3 regions of the Isoptericola sp. Y541 genome follow, and region 2 is predicted to be linked to each of the others. Evidence: predicted binding sites of a transcription regulator. Region 2 holds the regulator's gene; each other region holds the start of a gene.
What was found. The regulator HspR, encoded in region 2, represses chaperone genes until heat shock. The targets are predictions, from matches to a motif close to AAGTTGAGTCNNNNNGACTCAACTT.
Positions count from the first base shown of each region.

Region 1: the regulator HspR is predicted to act here: its motif matches at 1,733-1,757, upstream of clpB (ATP-dependent chaperone ClpB).
Region 3: the regulator HspR is predicted to act here: its motif matches at 1,852-1,876, upstream of AC1C2V_RS12690 (Hsp20/alpha crystallin family protein).

Region 1 covers NZ_JCAIUJ010000002.1:699,308-706,180, forward strand. Annotated here, with positions in the region: gene clpB (ATP-dependent chaperone ClpB) at 1-1,684, opposite strand, end outside; gene AC1C2V_RS08000 (LppM family (lipo)protein) at 1,935-2,915, shown strand; gene AC1C2V_RS08005 (alpha/beta hydrolase) at 2,908-3,900, shown strand; gene AC1C2V_RS08010 (AlkA N-terminal domain-containing protein) at 4,052-5,671, shown strand; gene AC1C2V_RS08015 (methylated-DNA--[protein]-cysteine S-methyltransferase) at 5,735-6,346, shown strand; gene AC1C2V_RS08020 (cation diffusion facilitator family transporter) at 6,525-6,873, opposite strand, start outside.
Region 2 covers NZ_JCAIUJ010000010.1:33,811-40,683, forward strand. Annotated here, with positions in the region: gene AC1C2V_RS18075 (sigma-70 family RNA polymerase sigma factor) at 1-2,454, opposite strand, end outside; gene AC1C2V_RS18080 (hypothetical protein) at 2,666-3,436, shown strand; gene AC1C2V_RS18085 (DUF1540 domain-containing protein) at 3,482-3,790, opposite strand; gene AC1C2V_RS18090 (heat shock protein transcriptional repressor HspR) at 3,947-4,378, opposite strand; gene AC1C2V_RS18095 (DnaJ C-terminal domain-containing protein) at 4,400-5,422, opposite strand; gene grpE (nucleotide exchange factor GrpE) at 5,642-6,286, opposite strand; gene dnaK (molecular chaperone DnaK) at 6,283-6,873, opposite strand, start outside.
Region 3 covers NZ_JCAIUJ010000005.1:157,506-164,378, forward strand. Annotated here, with positions in the region: gene AC1C2V_RS12685 (NAD(P)/FAD-dependent oxidoreductase) at 1-1,085, opposite strand, end outside; gene AC1C2V_RS12690 (Hsp20/alpha crystallin family protein) at 1,399-1,815, opposite strand; gene AC1C2V_RS12695 (nitroreductase/quinone reductase family protein) at 1,925-2,290, opposite strand; gene AC1C2V_RS12700 (FAD-dependent oxidoreductase) at 2,399-3,586, shown strand; gene AC1C2V_RS12705 (hypothetical protein) at 3,573-3,695, opposite strand; gene AC1C2V_RS12710 (hypothetical protein) at 3,735-4,712, opposite strand; gene AC1C2V_RS12715 (DUF6318 family protein) at 4,748-5,344, opposite strand; gene AC1C2V_RS12720 (FAD-dependent monooxygenase) at 5,446-6,603, opposite strand; gene AC1C2V_RS12725 (putative quinol monooxygenase) at 6,607-6,873, opposite strand, start outside.

The sequences.
Region 1 (6,873 bases), on a different contig from region 2:
CCACCTCGGCGATCTCGTCCGCGCCGACCTTGTCGGCGATCATCGGACCTTGCGGGTTGAGCTGGTCGAAACCCTGCTCCTCGGTCTCGGCAGCCCCGACCGACGACTCCGCCTCGGCGCGCTCGGCCGCGTCGAGCTCGCGCTCGACCTGCGGGATCTCGCCGTACAGGATGCGGGCCGCGCCCTCGAGGTCGCCCTCGCGCTGCAGCCGGTCGGACTCGGTGCGCAGCTCGTCGATGCGGGCGCGCAGGTCGCCGACCCGGTTGTGGCCGGCCTTCTCCGACTCCCACCGCGCCGTGAGCGCGGCGAGCTCCTCGCGACGGTCGGCGAGGTCGGCGCGCAGCTTCTCCAGCCGCTCGCGCGACGCCGCGTCGCCGGTGCTCTCGGCGTCCTTGAGCACGACCTCCTCCATCTCGAGGCGCGTGACGGCGCGCTGCAGCTCGTCGATCTCGATCGGCGAGCTGTCCATCTCCATGCGCAGCCGCGACGCGGCCTCGTCGACGAGGTCGATCGCCTTGTCCGGGAGCTGGCGGCCGGTGATGTACCGGTCGGACAGCGCGGCGGCGGCGACCAGGGCCGAGTCGGCGATCGTCACCTTGTGGTGCGCCTCGTACCGCTCCTTGAGCCCGCGCAGGATGGCGACCGTGTCTTCCACGGACGGCTCGCCCACGAAGACCTGCTGGAAGCGCCGCTCCAGGGCCGGGTCCTTCTCGATGTGCTCGCGGAACTCGTCGAGCGTCGTGGCGCCGACCATCCGCAGCTCGCCGCGCGCGAGCATGGGCTTGAGCATGTTGCCGGCGTCCATCGCGCCCTCGCCACCGGCGCCCGCTCCGACGACGGTGTGCAGCTCGTCGATGAAGGTCACGACCTCGCCGTCCGACGAGGTGATCTCCTCGAGCACGGCCTTGAGCCGCTCCTCGAACTCGCCGCGGTACTTGGCGCCCGCGACCATGCTCGGCAGGTCGAGGGCGACGAGGCGCTTGTCACGCAGCGACTCGGGCACGTCGCCGGCCACGATCCGCTGGGCCAGCCCTTCGACGACGGCGGTCTTGCCGACGCCGGGCTCGCCGATGAGCACGGGGTTGTTCTTGGTGCGACGGCTCAGCACCTGCACCACGCGGCGGATCTCGGCGTCGCGCCCGATGACCGGGTCGAGCCGGCCGTCGCGCGCAGCCTGCGTGAGGTCGGTGCCGTACTGCTCCAGCGCCTTGTACGTGCCCTCGGGGTTGGGGCTTGTGACGCGGCTCGACCCGCGGACGGCGGGGAGCGCGGCACGCAGAGCGTCGGCGGTGGCGCCCGCCTCGGTGAGCGCCTGCGCCGCGGGCGACTGCCCGGCCGCCACCCCGATGAGGAGGTGCTCGGTCGAGACGTACTCGTCGCCGAGGGACTCGGCCTCCTTGCCGGCGTTCTCGAGCACCGCGCTCATGGCGCGCGACGGCGAGGGCTGGGCGACGGCGGAGCCGCTGACCTGCGGGAGCGCGACGAGGGCGGCCCGCGTGCGCTGGCCGATCTGCTGCGCGTTGGCGCCGACGGCATCGAGCAGGCCGGCAGCGACGCCGCCCTGCTGCTGCAACAGGGCGGACAGCAGGTGCACGGGCTCGAGCTGGGGATTGCCCGCCGCCGACGCCGACTGCACGGCGTCGCCGAGCGCCTGCTGCGACATGGTCGTGAGCTTGATGTCCATGGGACCTCCGTGATGACAGGGAAAACGTCTGTTCGGGGAACGCCTCCAAAGTTGAGTCTATTCCGCTCAACTTTGGTCGCAACCGCCAGCGTGTGCGCTGGTCGAGCCCGGTGGCTCGCCGCCCACGGCTAGGGGATGCTGGGGCGGTGACCACTCGAACCGGCGGCCGCCGCCGTCTCCGCACCGCGATCGCGGCGACGCTCGCCGCCGTCGGCCTCCTCGCCCTCGCCGGCTGCATGAAAAAGTCGACATGGACCTCACGCTGTCCGAGGACGACAGCGTCTCCGGCACCATGATCATGGCCTTCTCCAACCAGCTGGCCGAGACCATGGGCATGGAGCCCAGCGAGCTCTGGGACCAGGCCGGGAGCGAGCTCCAGCAGGACCTGCCCGAGGGCGCCACCCATGAGCCGTACTCCGACGACGAGTACACCGGCACCCAGATCACCTTCGCCGACATCCCGCTCGAGGAGTTCGACTCCGGCGGCGCCACCGGCGAGCAGCTGAGCGTCACCCGCGACGGCGACGAGTACGTGGTGGACGGCACCATGGACCTGTCCGAGGGCGCCGACCAGATGGGCTCGCTGCCCGAGGGCGTCATGGACTCGTTCGACGTGCAGATCTCGGTCACGTTCCCCGGCGCGGTGGGCGACACCAACGGCACGGTCGACGGCAGCACCGTCACCTGGACGCCCGCGTTCGGCGAGACCACCGAGATCCACGCCCGGGGCGCGGCCGAGCCCGGCGCGGGCGACTTCCCGTGGTGGATCGTCGGGCTCGTCGTGGGGCCGATCGTCATCGGCCTCATCGTCTGGTTCGTCGTGCGGAACAACCGCCGTTCCACCGCCGTCACCGGCGACTCCGCCCTCGCTGCGGGCACCGCGCCCGGAGCCGGCCCGACGCCCGGAGCCGGCCCGACGCCCGGAGCCGGCCCAGCGCCCGGAGCCGGCCCGACGCCGGAGGAGCAGGTGTTCGGCGCGCCCCCGGCGGCTGCGGCGCCGACCGCCCAGCCCGGGGCCGAGCCCGGCACCGGCCCCGTCGCGGAACCTCTGGAACCCGAGCCCGCCCCCGACTCGCCCGCGCCGTCCGGGCCGACCACCGGCCCGGTCGCCGAGCCGCTCGAGCCGAGCCAGCCGACCCAGCCCATCGAGCCGGAGACGCGCGCCGACGGCCCCGACACCGACGGCCCCGACACCGAGCGCCGCCCGACCGACCCGCCCCAGGGTGCCTGACGCGCGCGGCGCCGCCGGCGCCGTCGGGGCGTGGCGAGCCGACGTCCTCGGCGCGGACTTCGAGGCCCGCAGCCTGCCGCTCCCGGGCGGCGCCGAGGCCGTGCTGGTGCGGCACGTCCCGTCCACCCCGGGCAGCGACACCGGCACCCCGCCCGCCCGGACCGCCGTCCTGTACGTGAACGGCTTCGTCGACTACTTCTTCCACCCGCACGTGGCGCGCGCGGTCGCCGACCGTGGCCCCGCGTTCTACGCCGTCGACCTGCGCGGCCACGGGCGGGCGCTGGCCGCGCACACGGCCGCGGGGCACGACCCGAACCTCGTGACCGACCTCGCGCTGTACGCCCAGGACCTCGACGCCGCGGCCGACGCCGTCCGGGCGGCGGGCCACGAGCGGCTGGTCGTGCTGGGGCATTCGACGGGCGGCCTGATCGCCCCGTTGTGGGCGTCCGCCCGCCCCGGGCGGGCGGACGCGCTGGTGCTCAACAGCCCCTGGCTCGAGCTCAACGAGGGCTGGCTGAAGCGCGGACCCGTGACGTGGGCGATCGACGTCGTCGGGAGGTTCGCGCCGCGGCTCGTCGTCGGCTCGCCCGGGGAGCACTACGGGCCGGCACTGCACCACGAGTCGGGTGGCGAGTGGGACTTCGACCTCGCTTGGAAGCCGCACCACGGCTTCCCTGCGCGCGCGGGCTGGCTCCGCTCGGTGCGTCGCGCGCACCGGCGGGTGGGCCGCGGTCTGGACCTGACGATCCCGGTGCTGGCGCTCTCCTCGAACCGTTCCGGCCCTGCCCGGGCGTGGCACCCTGAGCTGGTCACCACCGACTCCGTGCTCGACGTCGAGCACATCCGCGAGCGGGCGCCGCGCCTGGGCACGGACGTCACCCTCCGCATCATCCCCGGCGGCGCGCACGACCTCGCCCTGTCGCCCGAGCCCGCCCGCGACACCTACCTCGCCGCCGTCCTCGACTGGGTCGACGAGCTCCCCTAGCTCGCCGAACAGGCGGTTGACACCGTGATGCGTCCGAAGACGGCCCCATCACGGTGTCAACCGCCTGTTCGGCAGCGGGGGGCCGAGCGGCGGTCTCCGTCGTGTCCGATTCCCGCTAGCCCCCGCCGGTGCCGGGCGTGAGGATGGGGTCATGACCACGACAGCCCACCCCCGCGCGACGGCAGACGACCCGCAGGTCTTCGCCGAGCGGTACCGCGCCATCGCCGCGCGCGACACGCGGTTCGACGGGCAGTTCTTCACCGCGGTGCGCACGACGGGCATCTACTGCCGGCCGTCGTGCCCGGCCCGGACGCCCAAGCCGGAGAACGTCACGTTCTACCTGACGTCGGCCGCGGCGCACGAGGCCGGCTTCCGCGCCTGCAAGCGCTGCCTGCCCGAGGCCGCGCCCGGCACACCCGCCTGGGACCTACGCCACGACCTGGCCGCCAGGGCCATGCGGCTCATCGCCGACGGCGTCGTGGACCGGGAGGGCACCGACGGCCTCGCGGGCCGGCTCGGGTACAGCTCGCGGCACGTGCACCGGCTGCTCGCCGCGGAGCTCGGGGCCGGCCCGCTCGCCCTCGCCCGCGCCCAGCGCGCGCAGACGGCCCGCAGCCTCGTGGTCGCGACCGACCTCCCGCTCTCGGACGTCGCGTTCGCCGCCGGCTTCGGGTCGATCCGCCAGTTCAACGACACGGTGGTCGAGGTCTTCGACGTCACGCCGAGCGAGCTGCGGGCCCGCGCCCGGCGCCGGTCCGTGCCCACGGTGCCGGCCCCGCGGGCGTGGCGTGCCGACGGCGAGGGTCCCGACGTCGCGGCCGGGTGCGCCGTCGCGGGAGTGCGGCTCGCCCTCGAGCTGCCCGTGCGGGAGCCGTTCGACGCGCGCGGGGTGCTGTCGTTCCTCGCCGCACGCGCGGTCGACGGCGTCGAGGTCGCCGACGTGGCCGGGGACGACGTGCGGTACGCCCGCACGCTGCACCTGCCGCACGGGCCGGGGGCGGCGGAGATCGAGGCCGGTCCCGGTGTCGGGCCGGGCCGCGTCGCGGTGCGGCTGGAGCTCGCCTCCGCCGCGGACGTCTCGGTCGCGGTGACGCGCCTGCGCCGGATGCTCGACCTCGACGCCGACCCCGCCGCCGTCGACTCCGCCCTCGCGTCCGACCCGGCGCTCGCCCCGCTGGTCGCCGCGACCCCGGGCCTCCGGGTGCCCGGCGCCGTCGACCCGCACGAGCTGGTGGTCCGCGCCATCGTGGGTCAGCAGATCAGCGTCGCGGCCGCGCGCACCCACCTGGGCCGGCTCGCCGTCGGCGCGGGCACCCCGTACGCGTCGGCCGTGCCCGGCCTCGCCCGGCTCTTCCCGACCCCCGCCCAGGTCACCGCCTCCGCCGCTACGTACCTGCGCCTGCCGGCGCGCTCGCTCGCGACCCTCGCGGACACCACCCGAGCCCTCGACGACGGCTCGCTCGCGGTCGGCGTCGGGGAGGACGCCGACGAGCTGCGCGCCGCGCTCGTTGCCCGGCCCGGCATCGGGCCCTGGACCGCGGCGTACGTGGCGATGCGGGTGCTGCGCGACCCGGACGCCTGGCTCGACGGCGACGTCGCGCTGCTCGCCGGAGCACGCGCCGCCGGCGTCGACCTGCCCGGCCTCCCCGACGACGCCTCCCGCGCCGCCCGGTCCCGCGCCCTCGCCTCCCGCGCCGAACGCTGGGCACCCTGGCGCTCGTACGCCGCGATGCACCTGTGGCGCGCCGCCCTCCCGCCGACCATGCAGTAGCGCTCGCTTTCCAGCCACCGTCCGACCCGAACTGCCTGTTCGGCACCTGACCTGGAGGTTCTGATGACCACCACCACGACGACCGCACCCACCACCACGACGACCGCACCCACCACCACGACGACCGCACCCACCACCACGACGACCGCACCCACCACCACCGCCCGCGCCACCACCGTCGCCACGCCGGACGGGCCCTTCACCATCGTCGCCGACCCCGACGGCACGGTGCTCGCCTCCGGCTGGACGCCGGACCCGGCGGCGCTGGTCGGGCTCACGCACCCGGACGTGCGGCCCGGCGGGACGGCGCCCGTGCCCGAGGACGACCCGGCCGTCGCCACCGCCGCCGCTGCGGTGCGCGCCTACTACGCGGGTGACGTGCGCGCGATCGACGCCGTCCCGGTCCGCCAGGTCTCCGGCCCGTACCGGTCCCACGCGTGGGACGTGCTACGCACGGTCGACCCGGGCGAGCCCGTGACGTACACCCGCTACGCCGAGCTCTCCGGGCGGCCCGCGGCCGTCCGCGCCGCGGCCGGCGCCTGCGCGATGAACGCGGCCGCCCTGTTCGTCCCGTGCCACCGCGTGCTCCGCACCGACGGCAGCCTCGGCGGCTTCCGCTACGGCCTGGACGTCAAGCGCAGCCTCCTCGCCCACGAGGCCCGCCACGCCGGTTGAGCGACACGCTGGTTGAGCCTGTCGAGACCGGTTTCGACAGGCTCAACCAGCGGGCGTTTCGACAAGCTCAACCAGCGGACGTTTCGACAGGCTCAACCGGCGGACGCTTCGACAAGCTCAACCGGCGGACGCTTCGACAGGCTCAACCAGCGGACGCTTCGACAAGCTCAACCAGCGGTCAGAGCGACGGCTCCTCCGGCGTCGACACGGTGAACACGGCCCCCGCGATGGCGGGCACCCGCGTGGCGGCCCGCTCGAGGTCGTCGAGCCGACCCGCGACGGTCGCCTCCTGCTCGTTGCCACGCAGGTCCACGCTCGCCACGAGGTACAGCGATCGCGGCCCGACATACTCCAACCGCAGGTAGGTCACCCGCTCCACCTGCGGCATCGTGATCAGGTGCGCGAGCACCGCCGCGCGGGTCGCGGGCCGGGCCGCCTCGCCGACGAGGAAACGCCGGTTGCGGTCGACGAGCACGAGCGAGACGACGGCGAGCACGACGCCGACGACGATCGAGCCGAGGGCGTCG
Region 2 (6,873 bases):
CCCGTCCGGCACCCGCACGGTGACCGACTCCCCCGGCGCCACCTGCCGCCCGGCCGTGCCGGAGCTGCCCGCGGCGTCCAGCCGCACCCCGAGGCTCTGGTCGGTCTGGTTGACGTACGTGGCGTCCACGACGGCGGACGCCGTGGTCACCCCGCCGACCGCGGCGCAGCGCGCCTGGACCGACCGGACGCCCCCGGTGGCTCCCGCCCACGGCTGCGCCACGTCGACGGCGGTGCGGCCGGGCAGCGCGTGCGAGGAGCCGGGCAGCTGCGGCGCGGCGGTGACGGTCGTGGTTCCCGGCGCGAAGGTGCCGTCGGCGACGACGCGCACCCGGACCGAGCGCTGCTCGCCCGGGCCGAGCGGTGCGGCATCCGCGCCCGAGGCGCACGACCAGGAGGTGCCGTGCGCCGCACCGGCCGCGGACGTGCTGCCCGTGGTGGTCAGGACGGCGTCCGTGGCCGTGGTCGCCTCCCCGGTGGAGGACGTCCCGCCGTGGGAGGTGGTGGTGCCGCCGGTCGCCGGCGAGCACGTCAGGTCGCCGTCGGAAGTGACCGGCCGCAGCCCGTCCGGGACGGTCACGAGCACCGACCAGCCGGCAGACGCGGGCTGGTCGCCGGTGTTGCGGACCGCCAGCGGCACCCACGCGGCGCCCGGGTTGGAGAGCACGACGGCGTCCCCGGTGGACGCGGTGAGCTCGGCGCCGTACGGCAGGACGGTCGTGGGCGGCAGGTCGACGGTCTCCGCCGCCAGGTTGTCGGCCCACACGGACGCGCCGATCGGGTAGCTGCCACCCGACCCGGCCCGCACGGGGACCGACCCGGTGCGCGACGCCCCCGGCTCGATCGTGCCGAGCGCGCACCGTGCCAGCCGTCCGTCGCCGTCGGCGGGGGTACAGGCGAGCGCGTCCGCGGCGAAGGCGGTTCCCGCGGCCGCGCCGAGGGGGGCGTCGGGGAGCGCGAGATCGACCCCGTCGGGCATGGCGACCTCGACCACGGCCCCGTCGGCCGTCGCGCCCCCGGTGTTGGTCACCGTCAGCACGAGGGACTGCACGATGCGCGGCTCGAGCGGTCCCGTCGCGGAGGCGACGGTGAGGTCGGCGAGCGGCGGGAACGGGCTGACGGCCAGCAGGTTGGCCGGGCTCGAGGGGTCGGCGGTCGGGGTGTCCACGGCGTCCTCGCCGGGCTCGACCTCCGCCTCGACGGGCGGCTCCCACGGCGCCGCCCACGGCTGGCCCGGGATGGTGACGGCTGCCGGCGGTGCGGCCGCTGGGTCCTGCGCCGTGCTGAGCGCGTTGAGCACGGTGACCACACCGACGGTCGCGACGGCGACCGCACCCGCCGCCGCGGCCACTCCGGCTGTCGTCCCCATGAACGCCCCGGCCCCGGCCGCGGCCGCGGTGCCGGCGGTGGCCGCCGACCCGGTCGCCACGCCCGCCGTTGCCGTGCCTGCCAGCGACGCCGCGCCGGTCGCCGTGGTCGTCCCTGCCGAGGCCGCGGTGGTCGTGGTCGTGGTTGCCGTCGTGCAGATCGAGGCCGTGGCACCGCCCGTCGCGCTGCCGGCCGAGCCGCCCGTCACCGTGCCGACGGTCACGGCGCTCCCGGTGGCGACGCCGCTGCCGCCGAGGGCCCCGACGATCGAGCCGCCGATCGGCAGGGCACCCACCACGGCCATGCCCGCGAGCCCGACGATCAGCGGCGCCACCACGGCGCGCATCCCGTGCGCGATGTCGCCGAGCTCGAGCACCAGGGACCGGCACTCGCCGCAGTCGCCGAGGTGCGCGTCGACCTTCGTGACCTCGCGCCGGGCGAGGCCGCCCCGCACGTACCCGCCGAGCAGGGGGTTGACCGCGCGGCAGCCGTCGGTCGGCGCGTACGTCAGGTGCTCCTGGAGGTACCCGACCCGCAGGCCCTCCCGGGCGCGGTACGCGAGGGCAGACACGCCGTTGGGCGTGAGCCCGAGGATCGGCGCGACCTCCGCCGGGGCCCGGCCCTCGATCTCCGTGTACCAGAGCACGGCCTGCCATCGCTCCGGGAGCCCCTCGTAGGCGTTCTTCACCACGGAGTGCTCGAAGCCCTCGAAGGTGGCGACGTCGGTGGAGTCCACAAGGCCGAGCGCGGCCTCGAACGTGCCGTCGTCGTCGGTGGGGCGCGTGCGGCGCACCCCGCGGGCGAGGTCGGCGGCCAGGTGCCGGACGACGGTCAGCAGGTATGCCCGGAACGTCGCGTCGGGCCCGCCGCCGTGCTGCAGCACGTCCAGCACGCGGTGGAACGCCTCGGACACGACGTCGTCGGCGTCGGCCGACGAGCGCACGTACTGCCGGGCCACCGCGCGGGCTGCCGGGACGTGCCGCACGTAGAGCGCGCCGTACGCCTCGAGGTCTCCGCCGCGCACGTCGAGGATCAGCTCGGCATCGCTCCGCGCCGAGTCGTCAGACCCTACGTAGACGTCCGTCATGGCCGTTCCTCGCTCCGAGAACCCTGCGCGACCCGCGCCACGCAGACCTCCGTACTTTACGCGCCCGGAGCATCCTCCGGGAGGGTGAAGTTCAGGCCAGAAGCCGCGGGATTCCGTGCCTCGAGCACCATATGAAAATGGGCGGGGGAAGTTCCTTGAGAAAGTGCCCCACAACTGCGTCATGATGAGCCGCTATGGAAGTCCCTTCATCATGAACCGGTCAGCGAGCGGGCCCACGGACGCGCCGGAGCAAAGCTCCGACGTCCGCGACCGTTGGCGTGCGACGAGCCTGGCCGAGGTGTGGCTGCGCCCGAACGACTGGTACCACCCGGCGGTCGACGCCCTCGCCGAGACGTTCGACGACGGCACGTCGCCGCACGCCGCCGCCCACCGGCTCGGAGCCGCCCGCGGGGGCGCGGGCGTGGGCTTGGGCGAGACCCTGGACGACGTCGAGTGCCTGTACCGCTCGGTGCGTCGCGAGCCCGACCCGGAGGCGGTCCGCGCGGTGGCAGTGGGCTGGGTGCGCGGCCGGGACGCCGAGCCGGCGCTGGGCGGGGTGCGCGACCCCGCCACCGGGCTGCCGACGCGCGACTACCTGGGTGAGCGGCTGCGGGAGACGTACGGGGCGCCGGGCACGGACGACGTCCTGAGCATGTTCGGCCTCGTGGTCGTCGACGTGGCCGTCGACGGGCTCGCCCCCTGGGATCGCGCGGCCCGGTCGGCGACGGTGGGCCGCGCCCTGGAGCAGGTGTTCGGGGACGGGCACCCGATGGCGGCGCTGACCGACGGCGTCTTCGCCGTGCTGGTACGCCGCGACTCCGGGGTCCCCGACCTGGCGAAGGCCGTCCAGAGCGTCGTGGAGCGCAACGCCATGCTGATGGGACTCGGGGACACGCTGCGACGCCCCACCCGGGTGTGGATGGAGTCCCTGCCGACGTCGCACGCCGCCGCGGTCGAGCTGCTCGCACAGCTGGCACGCTGATCGCTGGTTGAGCCTGTCGAAACCTCGACGATCAGCCGACGACCGTCAGTGCTGGGCGTAGGTGAGGCAGTCGGCGTGGCTCTCGTCGTCGGGCCCGGCGCCGACGCGGATCGCCCCCGCCCCGCACTCGAGCTCCTGGTTGTGGACGCAGTCCCCACGCTGGCACGCACCCACGTGGGCGATGACCTTCTCGAGGCCGCCCTTGGTGCTGAGCGGGATGAACGTGGCGCACGACGCGTCGCCGTGGTGCCCGGCGATGGTCACCGCCCCGGCGTGACAGCCGTGCTCGTGGTTGTATCCGCAGCGCTCGACGGTGCACTCGGTCACCTCGGGCATCTCCATCAGCGTGCTCATCGCATGCTCCTCGCCGCTCGACACCGGCTCTCGCCGCCTTCGGCCAGGGTATGACTCGTGCGCGGAATTGCACAGCGAATGCGATATCGAATTTACTGAGGAGAGCCTTACCGAACGCAATTCCAATTAACGAAGAATGGCGTTGCGAAAATACTCTCAGCCGCGACGGGGCCCCGGGCGCCACAGCACCATCGCGCCGTCGGCCGCCTCGAGCTCCGACCGCTCGGCCCGGCGAACGCGCTGGCCACGGCGCACGACGACGACGTCGCCGCCCGTGGACCCGGCGGCGAAGACCCTGCCGCCCGGATGCGTCGCGAGCGCCGCGAGGCGCCTCTCGAGCTGCGTCACGTGCTCCTGGAGGTCGAGGATGCGCCGGATACCGGCGAGGTTGATGCCCTCCACCTGGGCGAGCCGTTGGATCTCCAGCAGGCGCGTCACGTCGCGCTGGGAGTAGCGCCGACCGCGGCCCGTGGCGCGCCGGGGCGTCACCAGGCCGAGGCGGTCGTACTGCCGCAGGGTCTGCGGATGCATCCCCGCGAGCCCGGCCGCCTGCGACACGGTCAGCACCGGGGCGTCGACGTCCACGATGATTTCCTCCCTCGACCAGCGCTATTGCGCGGCGCGCTGCGCCAGGCCCGCCCGCACGTCCTCGTGGTCGCTCTCGGCGGCGAACGCCTCGAGCGCCTCCTTCGCCTTCTTGCCGAGCTTCTGCGGCACGGTGACCTGCACGGTCACCAGCAGGTCGCCCTGGGTCTTCGGCGTCGGGACGCCACGACCCTTGACGCGCAGCACTCGGCCCGACGGCGTGCCCGCAGGCACCTTGAGCCGCACGGTCTGCCCGTCGAGCGTGGGCACCTCGATCGTGGTTCCGAGCGCCGCCTCGGCGAACGTGACCGGCACGGTCATGCGCAGGTTGGACCCGTCCAGCGTGAACACGGGGTGCGGGGACACGTGCACCGTGACCACGAGGTCTCCGGGGTCGCCGCCTCCCGGGCCCGGGCGCCCCTTGCCGCGGATGCGGAGCTTGCGCCCGTCGTTGACGCCGGCCGGGATCTTGGTCTTGACCTTGCGGCCGTCCACCGTGAACTCCACCGTGGCGCCCTGCACAGCCGTGCGGAACGGCAGCGTGGTCTCCGCTGCGACGTCCGCGCCCTTCTGCGGCGTGGTGAAGCCGGCGCGCCGGCTGGTGCGGAACCCGCCGCCGCCCTGGCCGCCGAGCATCGAGCTCAGGATGTCCTCGAACCCGCTGTCGGCGCCGCCCTGAGGGTACTGCGAGTACCGGACGTTCGGGCCGCCGGCGCCGGCGCCGCCGCCGCCGCCGAACATGTTGCCGAAGACGTCCTCGAACCCGTTGCCGCCGCCACCGCCGGGGCTTGCCGCGAACCGCGCGCCGCCGCCGGCCATCGCCCGTACGGCGTCGTACTGCTGGCGCTGCTCGGTGTCGGAGAGTACCGCGTACGCCTCGCCGATCTCCTTGAACTTGGTCTCGGCCGCGTCGTCCCCCGGGTTCTGGTCCGGGTGGTACTTGCGGGCCAGCTTGCGGTACGCCTTCTTGATCGCCGCGTCGTCCGCGTCCTTGGGGACGCCGAGGGCGGAGTAGAAGTCCTTCTCGATCCAGTCCTGACCTGTCACGACGCCTCCTTCCGGGTCATGCTCGTGATCTCATCATCCTCGTCGTGCGAGTGCTGGTTGAGCCGGAGCCCCGCTGGTTGAGCCTGTCGAACCCGGGTTTCGACAAGCTCAACCAGCGGGTTTCGACAAGCTCAACCAGCCGGTTTCGACAAGCTCAACCAGCCGGTTTCGACAAGCTCAACCAGCGGGTTTCGACAGGCTCAACCGGCGACGGGTGTGCTACTCCGGCCCGACGACGCCGACGCGGGCGGCGCGGACCACCTTGTCGCCGATGCGGTAGCCGGGCTCGACCACCAGGCTGACCGTGGCGGTCGTCGCCTCCGCGTCGACGTTGTGCATGAGCGCCTCGTGCACGGTGGGGTCGAACTCCTCCCCGACCGTGCCGAACCGTTCGACTCCGAACTTCGCCAGCGACGCGTCCAGCTTCTCCGCGATGGCCGCCATGGGCCCGCTCAGCTCGGCGTGCTGCCTGGCGCGCTCGATGTCGTCCAGCACGGGCAGCAGCGCAGCGAGCACGTCCTGCGTGCCCTGCGTGCGTGCCGCTTCCTGGTCGCGCAGCGAGCGGTTGCGGTAGTTCGTGAACGACGCCCGCTCGCGCTGCAGCGCGTCCAGGCGCTCGGCCGCCTGGGCCTTGGCCGCCAGGACCGCGGCACTCTCGGCCCCGTCGCCCGCGGGCTCGAAGTCGAGCGTGGCGAGCGGGTCGTCGCCCTCGGAGGGCTGGGCGGGGCCGGCCGGGCCGGCAGCGCGGGCGTCACCCGACTGCGGGTCGACCTTGCGCTTGTCGGTGAACTGGAATGGGGTCTCCCCCGAGCCCTCGGAGTTCTCCGGGGGCTCGGGGACCGACCGCTGGCTCTCGTCCGTCACTTGCGCTCGTCCTCGTCGTCCACGATCTCGGCGTCGACGACGTCCTCGTCCGGCGCGGAGGTCGCGCCGGCCGCGGAGGCGGCGTCGTCGGCAGCGGCCCCGGTGTTACCCGCGGCCTGCTCCTGCTCCGCCGTGGCGTAGAGCGCCTGGCCGATCTTCTGCGACGACACGCCGAGCTTCTCGTACGCGGCCTTCACGGCACCGGCGTCCTCGCCCTCGAGCGCGGACTTCACCTCGGCGACGTCGGCCTCGACCTCGGTCACGACCTCGGCGGGGAGCTTGTCGCGGTTGTCCGCGATCTGCTTCTCCATCGAGTACGCGAACGACTCCGCCTGGTTGCGGGTCTCCGCCTCCTCGCGACGCTGCTTGTCCTCGGCCGCGTGCTCCTCGGCGTCCTTCACCATGCGGTCGATGTCCTCCTTGGGGAGGGCCGACCCGCCGGTGATCTTCATCGACTGCTCGGTGCCCGTGCCGCGGTCCTTGGCGGACACGTGCACGATGCCGTTCGCGTCGATGTCGAAGGTGACCTCGATCTGCGGCACGCCGCGCGGCGCCGGGGCGATGCCCGTGAGCTCGAACGTGCCCAG
Region 3 (6,873 bases), on a different contig from region 2:
CTCCAGCAGACGAGCTCCTTGAGCCCCGCGCCGAGCCTGGCGGCCAGGCGGCCGCCGAGGTAGAGGCTCACGGGGTCGTCGTTGCGCCGGGCGAACTGGAAGAGGCCGGCGCTGCGGCCGAGGCTGAGGCACTGGCCGAGGAAGCCGACCGCGGCGGGTGCGGGCTCCTCGCCCGCGATCTTGGCGAGCACCGTGTCGCCGGCCACCCCGCCGAGCTGCCCCGCGGCCTGGCAGCTCATGCGGAACGGCCGGTCGGACGGCGCGGCCGAGTCGCCGGCGGCGACGATGCGGTCGTCGTCCACGCTGGTCAGCGTCTCGTCCGTGAGCAGGCGGCCCGCGGCGTCGGTGCTCAGGCCGCTGCGCGCGGCGAGGTCCGGCGCGCGGAACCCCGCGGTCCAGATCGTCACGTCGCCGGGGATCTCGCGCCCGTCGGCGAGCCGCACGACGTCGGCCGTCACCTCGGTGACCGTGGCCGACGGGCCCGCCAGCACGGTGACGCCGAGGCGGGCGAGCGTCGCGGCGACGACCTCGCGTCCCTTCGGATGCAGGTACGGGCCGAGCACGTCGCCGCCGACCAGCGTCACGCGTCGGCCCTGCTCCGCCAGCTCGGTGGCGGTCTCGAGGCCGGACGGACCCGCGCCGACCACGGTGATCGCGGCCGAGCGACCCACGGCGTCGAGCGCCGGCATCAGCCGGTCCGCCTCCTCCAGGCTGGCGAGCGGATACGCGTGCTCGGCCGCCCCCGGCACGCTCGGATCGGCGCTGGTACTGCCCACCGCGTACACGAGGTAGTCGTAGCCGACCGTGCCGCCGTCGGCCAGGGTCACCCGGCGCGCGGGCGCGTCGATCCGGTCCACGGTGCCGACCGTCAGCCGCACGCCGTCGGCCAGGATCTCGTCGTAGCTCACGACCGCGTCGTTCGAGCCCGCCACCCGCTGGTGCAGGCGGATCCGCTCCACGAACTGCGGGCGGGCGTTGATCAGGGTCACCGTCACGTCGTCGCGCTTGGTCAGCCGGTTGGCCGTCATCACACCGGCGTACCCGCCGCCGATCACCACGACCTTGCTGATGTTCTTCTCAGACATCGTCTCTCCCTCATCGTCGTCGGTTCTGACACCACGACGGGGTGGGGGTCGGAGACGTGACACCGGACATGCAGACGGCGCCCGGGTCGCGGAAGCGACCGGACGCCGTCGGGCGTGCGCCTGAGCGATCAGGCGGCGGTGTTGTCGGCCGCCCGAGTCTGCGGTTCCGCTGCGGGCGAGACCTCGTTCCTCGGCCCTCACCCTTCGCTGCACCTCCGCCTCAGGCGGCGGTGGTGTCGGCCGCCCGAGTCTGCGGTTCCGCTGCGGGCGAGGGCCTCGTTCCTCGGCCCCCACCCTTCGCTGCACCTCCGCCTCAGGCGGCGGTGGTGACCTCGACGCGCTGCGGCGCGGTGCCGGCGAAGACGCCGGCCACGGTCACTGTCAGGACGCCCGCGTCGTAGGTCGCGCGGACGGCGTCGCCGTCCACGGCCTTCGGCAGCGTGACGACGCGACGGAACGAGCCGAAGCGGACCTCCGAGATGCGGCGGCCCTCGGACTCCTCCGTGCGCTGGTCCTTGCGCTCGCCGCGCACGACGAGCTTGCGGCCCTCGACCTCGACGGTGACGTCCTCGGCCGGGTTCACGCCCGGCAGGTCGAGGCGGGCGACGAGGTCCTCGCCGTCGCGGTACACGTCGGCCGCGGGCACGGGGCTCTCGGTCGCGAGACGCGGCGTCCACAGGTCGCGGAGCCAGGCGTCGGCGAACGGGGTACGGGTCAGGGTGGTGGTCATGCTGTCCTCCTCCAGGTGGGTGCTGCTGAAGGGTTCAACTTGAGCGCCCTCGACTCAATTTCCGGGTTCGCCGAGGGCGATCATCCCCGTCGTGGCGGGTGCCAGGAGGTCACACGTCGAGGTCGAGCCGCGCGAAGGTGGGAGCGTCGGCGCGCCAGGCGCGGATGATCGAGCCGTGCCGGGCGTACTTGGCGGCGAACGCCTCGACGGCACGACGGCTCTCGTCTGGATCGCTGACGAGCGTCGCGGCGGCTGACCATGAGCTGCTGCGTCGGCTCACGCCCACCCGCTGCTGCGCGAGTGCGTTCTGGAGCCAGTCGCTGCGAGGCCCTCCGCGCACCGCGACGTACAGCCGAGTGCCAACCGGTGCGAACCAGACCGTCACCGCATGCGCCGCGCCGCTGACGCGCCCGCGAGTGGTGATCCGGCAGGTGGTCGCGCCGCAGAGGGCCGCCGGGATTCCGGTGTCCGACACCCCGCCAGCCTACGATCCGGACGATGACCGCGGTGGCGTGCCCTCCGCGGTGGCGCCCTCCATGCGGCGCGAGGGAAGACTGCAGGCCGGACCGGCGTTCTCGTGGTCATGACCCCGACCGACGTGCTGCCCACCGTGGCCGACGTCGTCGTCATCGGCGCGGGCCAGGCGGGGCTGTCCGTGGCCTATCACCTGCGGCGCCGCGGGTTCGTGCCCGCGGGTGCGCAGCCGGGTGTCGACGGCGCGGCCCGTCGCACGTTCGTGGTCCTCGACGCCGAGGACGGCCCCGGCGGCGCGTGGCGGCACCGCTGGCGCTCGCTGCGGATGAGCACGGTCAACGGCATCTACGACCTGCCCGGCATCGAGCAGCCGGACGTCGAGCCCGAGGCCGCGAGCGCCGACGTGCTGCCCGCCTACTTCGGCGACTACGAGGACGAGCTGGGCCTCGCCGTCGCGCGGCCGGTGCGGGTGCGCCGCGTCGAGCGGGCGGACGGCGCTGACGGAGGAGACGACGACCTGGTGGTGCGCTGGGAGGGTCGGGGGACGTCGGGGGTGATCGCCGCCCGGGCGATGGTCAACGCGACGGGCACCTGGTCCAAGCCGTTCTGGCCGCGCTACCCGGGCCAGGAGACGTTCCGCGGACGCCAGCTGCACACGGCCGACTACGTGCGCGCCGAGGACTTCGCCGGGGAGCGGGTGGCCGTCGTCGGCGGCGGGATCTCCGCCGTGCAGCTGCTCGAGGAGGTCTCGCACGTGGCGCAGACCTTCTGGTTCACGCGGCGCGAGCCGGTCTGGCGCGACGAGTTCGGGCCCGACGACGGGTCGCACGCCGTCGCGATGGTCGCCGACCGCGTGCGCGAGGGCCTGCCACCGCTGAGCGTCGTGTCCGTGACTGGGCTGATCCGCACGCCGCGGCTGCTCGCGGCCGAGGCTCGCGGCGTGCTCCAGCGCCGTCCGATGTTCACGCGGATCGTGCCTGACGGCGTCGTGTCCGCCGACGGTGAGACGCTCGCCGTGGACGTCATCTTCTGGAACACCGGCTTCCGCGCCGCCCTGGACCATCTGCGGCCGCTCCAGCTGCGCGCCCCGGGCGGCGGCATCCGGATGGACTCCACCCAGGTGGACGGCGAGCCGCGGGTGCACCTCGTGGGCTACGGGCCGTCGGCCTCCACCGTGGGGGCGAACCGCGCCGGGCGCGAAGCCGTCGCGCGGATCGTCCGGTATCTGGACTCCGACGACGACGGGCGCCCGGCGGATGCGCGGCTCCGGGGGGGACGACCGGTCACCTTACGGTGAAGCTGTGCAGGACTCCCTGGGTCTCGGCCGCACGACGGAGGGCGTCGTCGAAAGTGGCCACCGCGCCGTCCAGGTGGAGCGCGGTGGCGAGGACGACGGCGTCGGGCATCTGCAGCCCGCACCGCACCTGTGGTGCCGGCGGCGCGATTCAGCAGGAGGTGCTGCCCTCGAGGTCGTCGCAGACCAGGTGGGTTCGCACCTCGGTGACGGTGGTGGGACCCGTGGTGCTCGTCGTAGAGATCGTGCCGGCGATGTCGGTCCACGTGCTGGTCCCCTGAACGCGGAAGCGGCCCTGCCAGGTGGTGGTGAGCAAGACCGCGACGCCGGTGCGGTACACGTTGCCGTTGTCGTCCACGTCGGTGCCGGCGTCCGCGCCGGGCGTGCCCAGGCGGCTGTAGGTGTGCCCCACCCAGGTGGCGTCGGGCAGGGGGTCGCCGTCGTGCCAGGGCCGGCCGGGGTCGGTGGTCGTGAGGGTGCTGCCGCCCGGCGAGTACGGGTCGTCGAAGTCCCACGTGAACTCCGTCGGCTCCGCGCGGATGACGACCGGCACACCCAGCAGCGTGACCTGCCGGTCCTGCGGCGTGCCCGACGTGTACGCCGGGTAGTGCACGTTCACCACCATCGGCGGGTTGCCCTGCACCGTCACCTCCGGCGCGGCGATCTTCATCGACTTGAACTCGCGGCGGGCCTGGGCGGCGATGTCCGCGGGGGTGATGCACTCGTCGTCCGACAGCTGCTCCGCGTCGCCGTACGAGCCGTCCTCCTGGACGCGCCGCACCCAGAGCGCGTCGAGCGCGTACTCGCTCTCGTCGCACGGGACGATGATCTCCGCGACGTCCTTGCCGTCGGGGCACGCGCCGGGGGCGGTCACGATGCCGCTGAGGGAGTCCAGGTCGCCCAGCGTCCCGCACGTCACCGCGTCGGCGCGGGCGTAGAGGTCCTTGGGTTCGTCGTCCGCAGGTTCACGACCGTCGGCGTTGTCGTTCCAGGCACTTGAACTGGCGTCAACTCCGACCTCTTTGGAGTTGGCGTCCGCGAAGCCGCCATAATCCCGGCCCGAGTCGGGTCCGGTTGATAGCTGCTCTGCGCCAGCGTGAACCGCAGGAATTGCTGCAAACAAGGCCATGGTCGCGGCGACACTGACTGCCCACCGATGAGCTTTCACGGCGCGTGATTCTCTCGGACTTCGAGGACGACCCACTGGCCGTCACGGCGAGCGATTTCGACTCGAGATTCGGTGACATCGGCAGCGTCGGTGAACACCTCTTTCCCGGAGGTATCCGTGACAGTTACCGGAGCCACCGTGACCTTAACGTCCATCGGCCAGATTCCGGTGGCAGCATCCTGCTCGTAGGTATGGAGCACGTGGGCTCGGATGACGCCGCCCTCCCATCGATCGCCGCGCTCGGCAATCTCCTTCGCTTGGTCGAGGCGCGTATTGCAATGCGAACAATCCTTGTGGGACATCGCTTCATACTCCGCCGTGTCGCCCGTCTTCATGATGTAGTCGTCGAGCTCGAGGAAGTAGACCGCGGCGGCTTCGGCGCCGGCGGGACCGTCGTCGTCCATCGCCTTCGGCCGCTCTGGCGCGACGACGACAGAGCTGGATGTCGGCGACGGTGACGACGAGGCATCAGGGCTCGCGCTGGTGGCGGTCGGCTCGGGCGACGGCGGCGCGGGCGCGTCGCCGTCGCAGCCGGCGACGAGCAGTGCGGCGGCGATGGAGGTGGCGGCGAGGATGGCCCGGGTGCGGGTCATGACGGGGCTCCTGTCGGCGGTGACGTCGCGGTCACTGTAGGGCAATCCGTCAGATGGTTGACTCGGAGTCTGTGGACAACGACGTCGCCGCAGGTGGCGGCTCAGCTGCTGGGCGGGTGCCAGCTCATCACGGGCCGCAAGGCCCGGGCACCGAGCGATTCCGTCCAACGGCCGAGGGCGCGCATTCCCGTGTCGCGAACGCCGGTGGCGGCCGCCGACGTCCACAGGGTGGGCCCGGCGACCCGCGCCGACATCCGCATCACCCGCTGAACCCGCGGCCGCCGCTCGGCCGACCAGCGCTGCAGCGCCGCCGCCACGTCGTCGCGTGGGTGCACGCGTGCGCCCAGCACCACCGCGTCCTCGATCGCCTGGCACCCGCCCTGCCCGAGGTTCGGCAGCATCGCGTGGGCGGCGTCGCCGACGAGCGCGACCCGCCCCGCCGCGAGGGACGCCGGGGGAGCGGGCAGGTGGCGCAGCTCGTGCCGCAGCACCGCGGTGTCGTCGACCGACGCCAGGAGCGCGGGAATCGGGTCGTGCCAGCCGGCGAGCCGGGCCCGCAGCTCGTCGAGGTCTCGGGGCACGCCCGCGGCCTCGGCTACCGACGCGTACGCGTAGACCTGCCCGTCGGCGAGCGGCGCGACGCCCACGACGATCCCCCGACCCCAGGTCTCCGAGCCGACGACGCCCGGCACCGGCGGGGTGACGAATCGCCACGCCGTCGACCCGCCCGGCACCGGCGCCGGAGCGCCCGCCCACCAGCGGGTGCGGGTGGCCGACCCGATGCCGTCGGCCGCGACCACGAGGTCCGCGTCGAGGTCGCCGTCCGGGGTCGTGATCCGCGCGGGCCGCGACGTCGTGCCCGGATCGGTGACGACGGCGCTCGTGCCGAGGCGCAGTGACCCGGCGGGGAGGGCGTCCGCGAGCAGGCCGACCAGCTGTGCGCGGTGCAGCAGCAGCGTGCGGTCGCCGAACAGCGACGTCGACTCCTCCGCCCGGCCGCGCAGCAGCCACCGCCCGTCCGGGCTGCGCAGGCCGACCTCGCCCTGCAGCGCGGCCAGGTCGCGCGTCGCGTCCCCGACGCCCAGCGCGTCCAGCGACCGCACGGCGTTCGGCGCGACGGCGATCCCCGCGCCCACCGGGTCCAGCGACGTCGCACGCTCGATGACCGTGACGTCCCACCCTTGGCGGGCCAGCGCCACGCCCGACGCCAGGCCGCCGATGCCGCCGCCGATCACGACGGCGGTGCGCTCGTCCGGCATCGGTCAGCCCCTCAGCGGCGAGCCGACGACGGTGAAGTCGAACCCGCCGAAGTCGCCCGACAGCAGCGGGCGGGCCGCGGCGATCGACGCCTGCACGGCGGGCAGCTGCAACGACGCGCGGTGTGCCTCCGCCGATATCCACAGCTCGGCGACGAACACCGTGTCCGGCTGGTCGTCGCTGACGCCGACCTCGTAGAGCAGGCAGCCCGCGTCCGCCAGCTCCGTACTGCGTTGCGTGAGGTGCGCGACGAGCTCGTCGCGCCGTCCGGG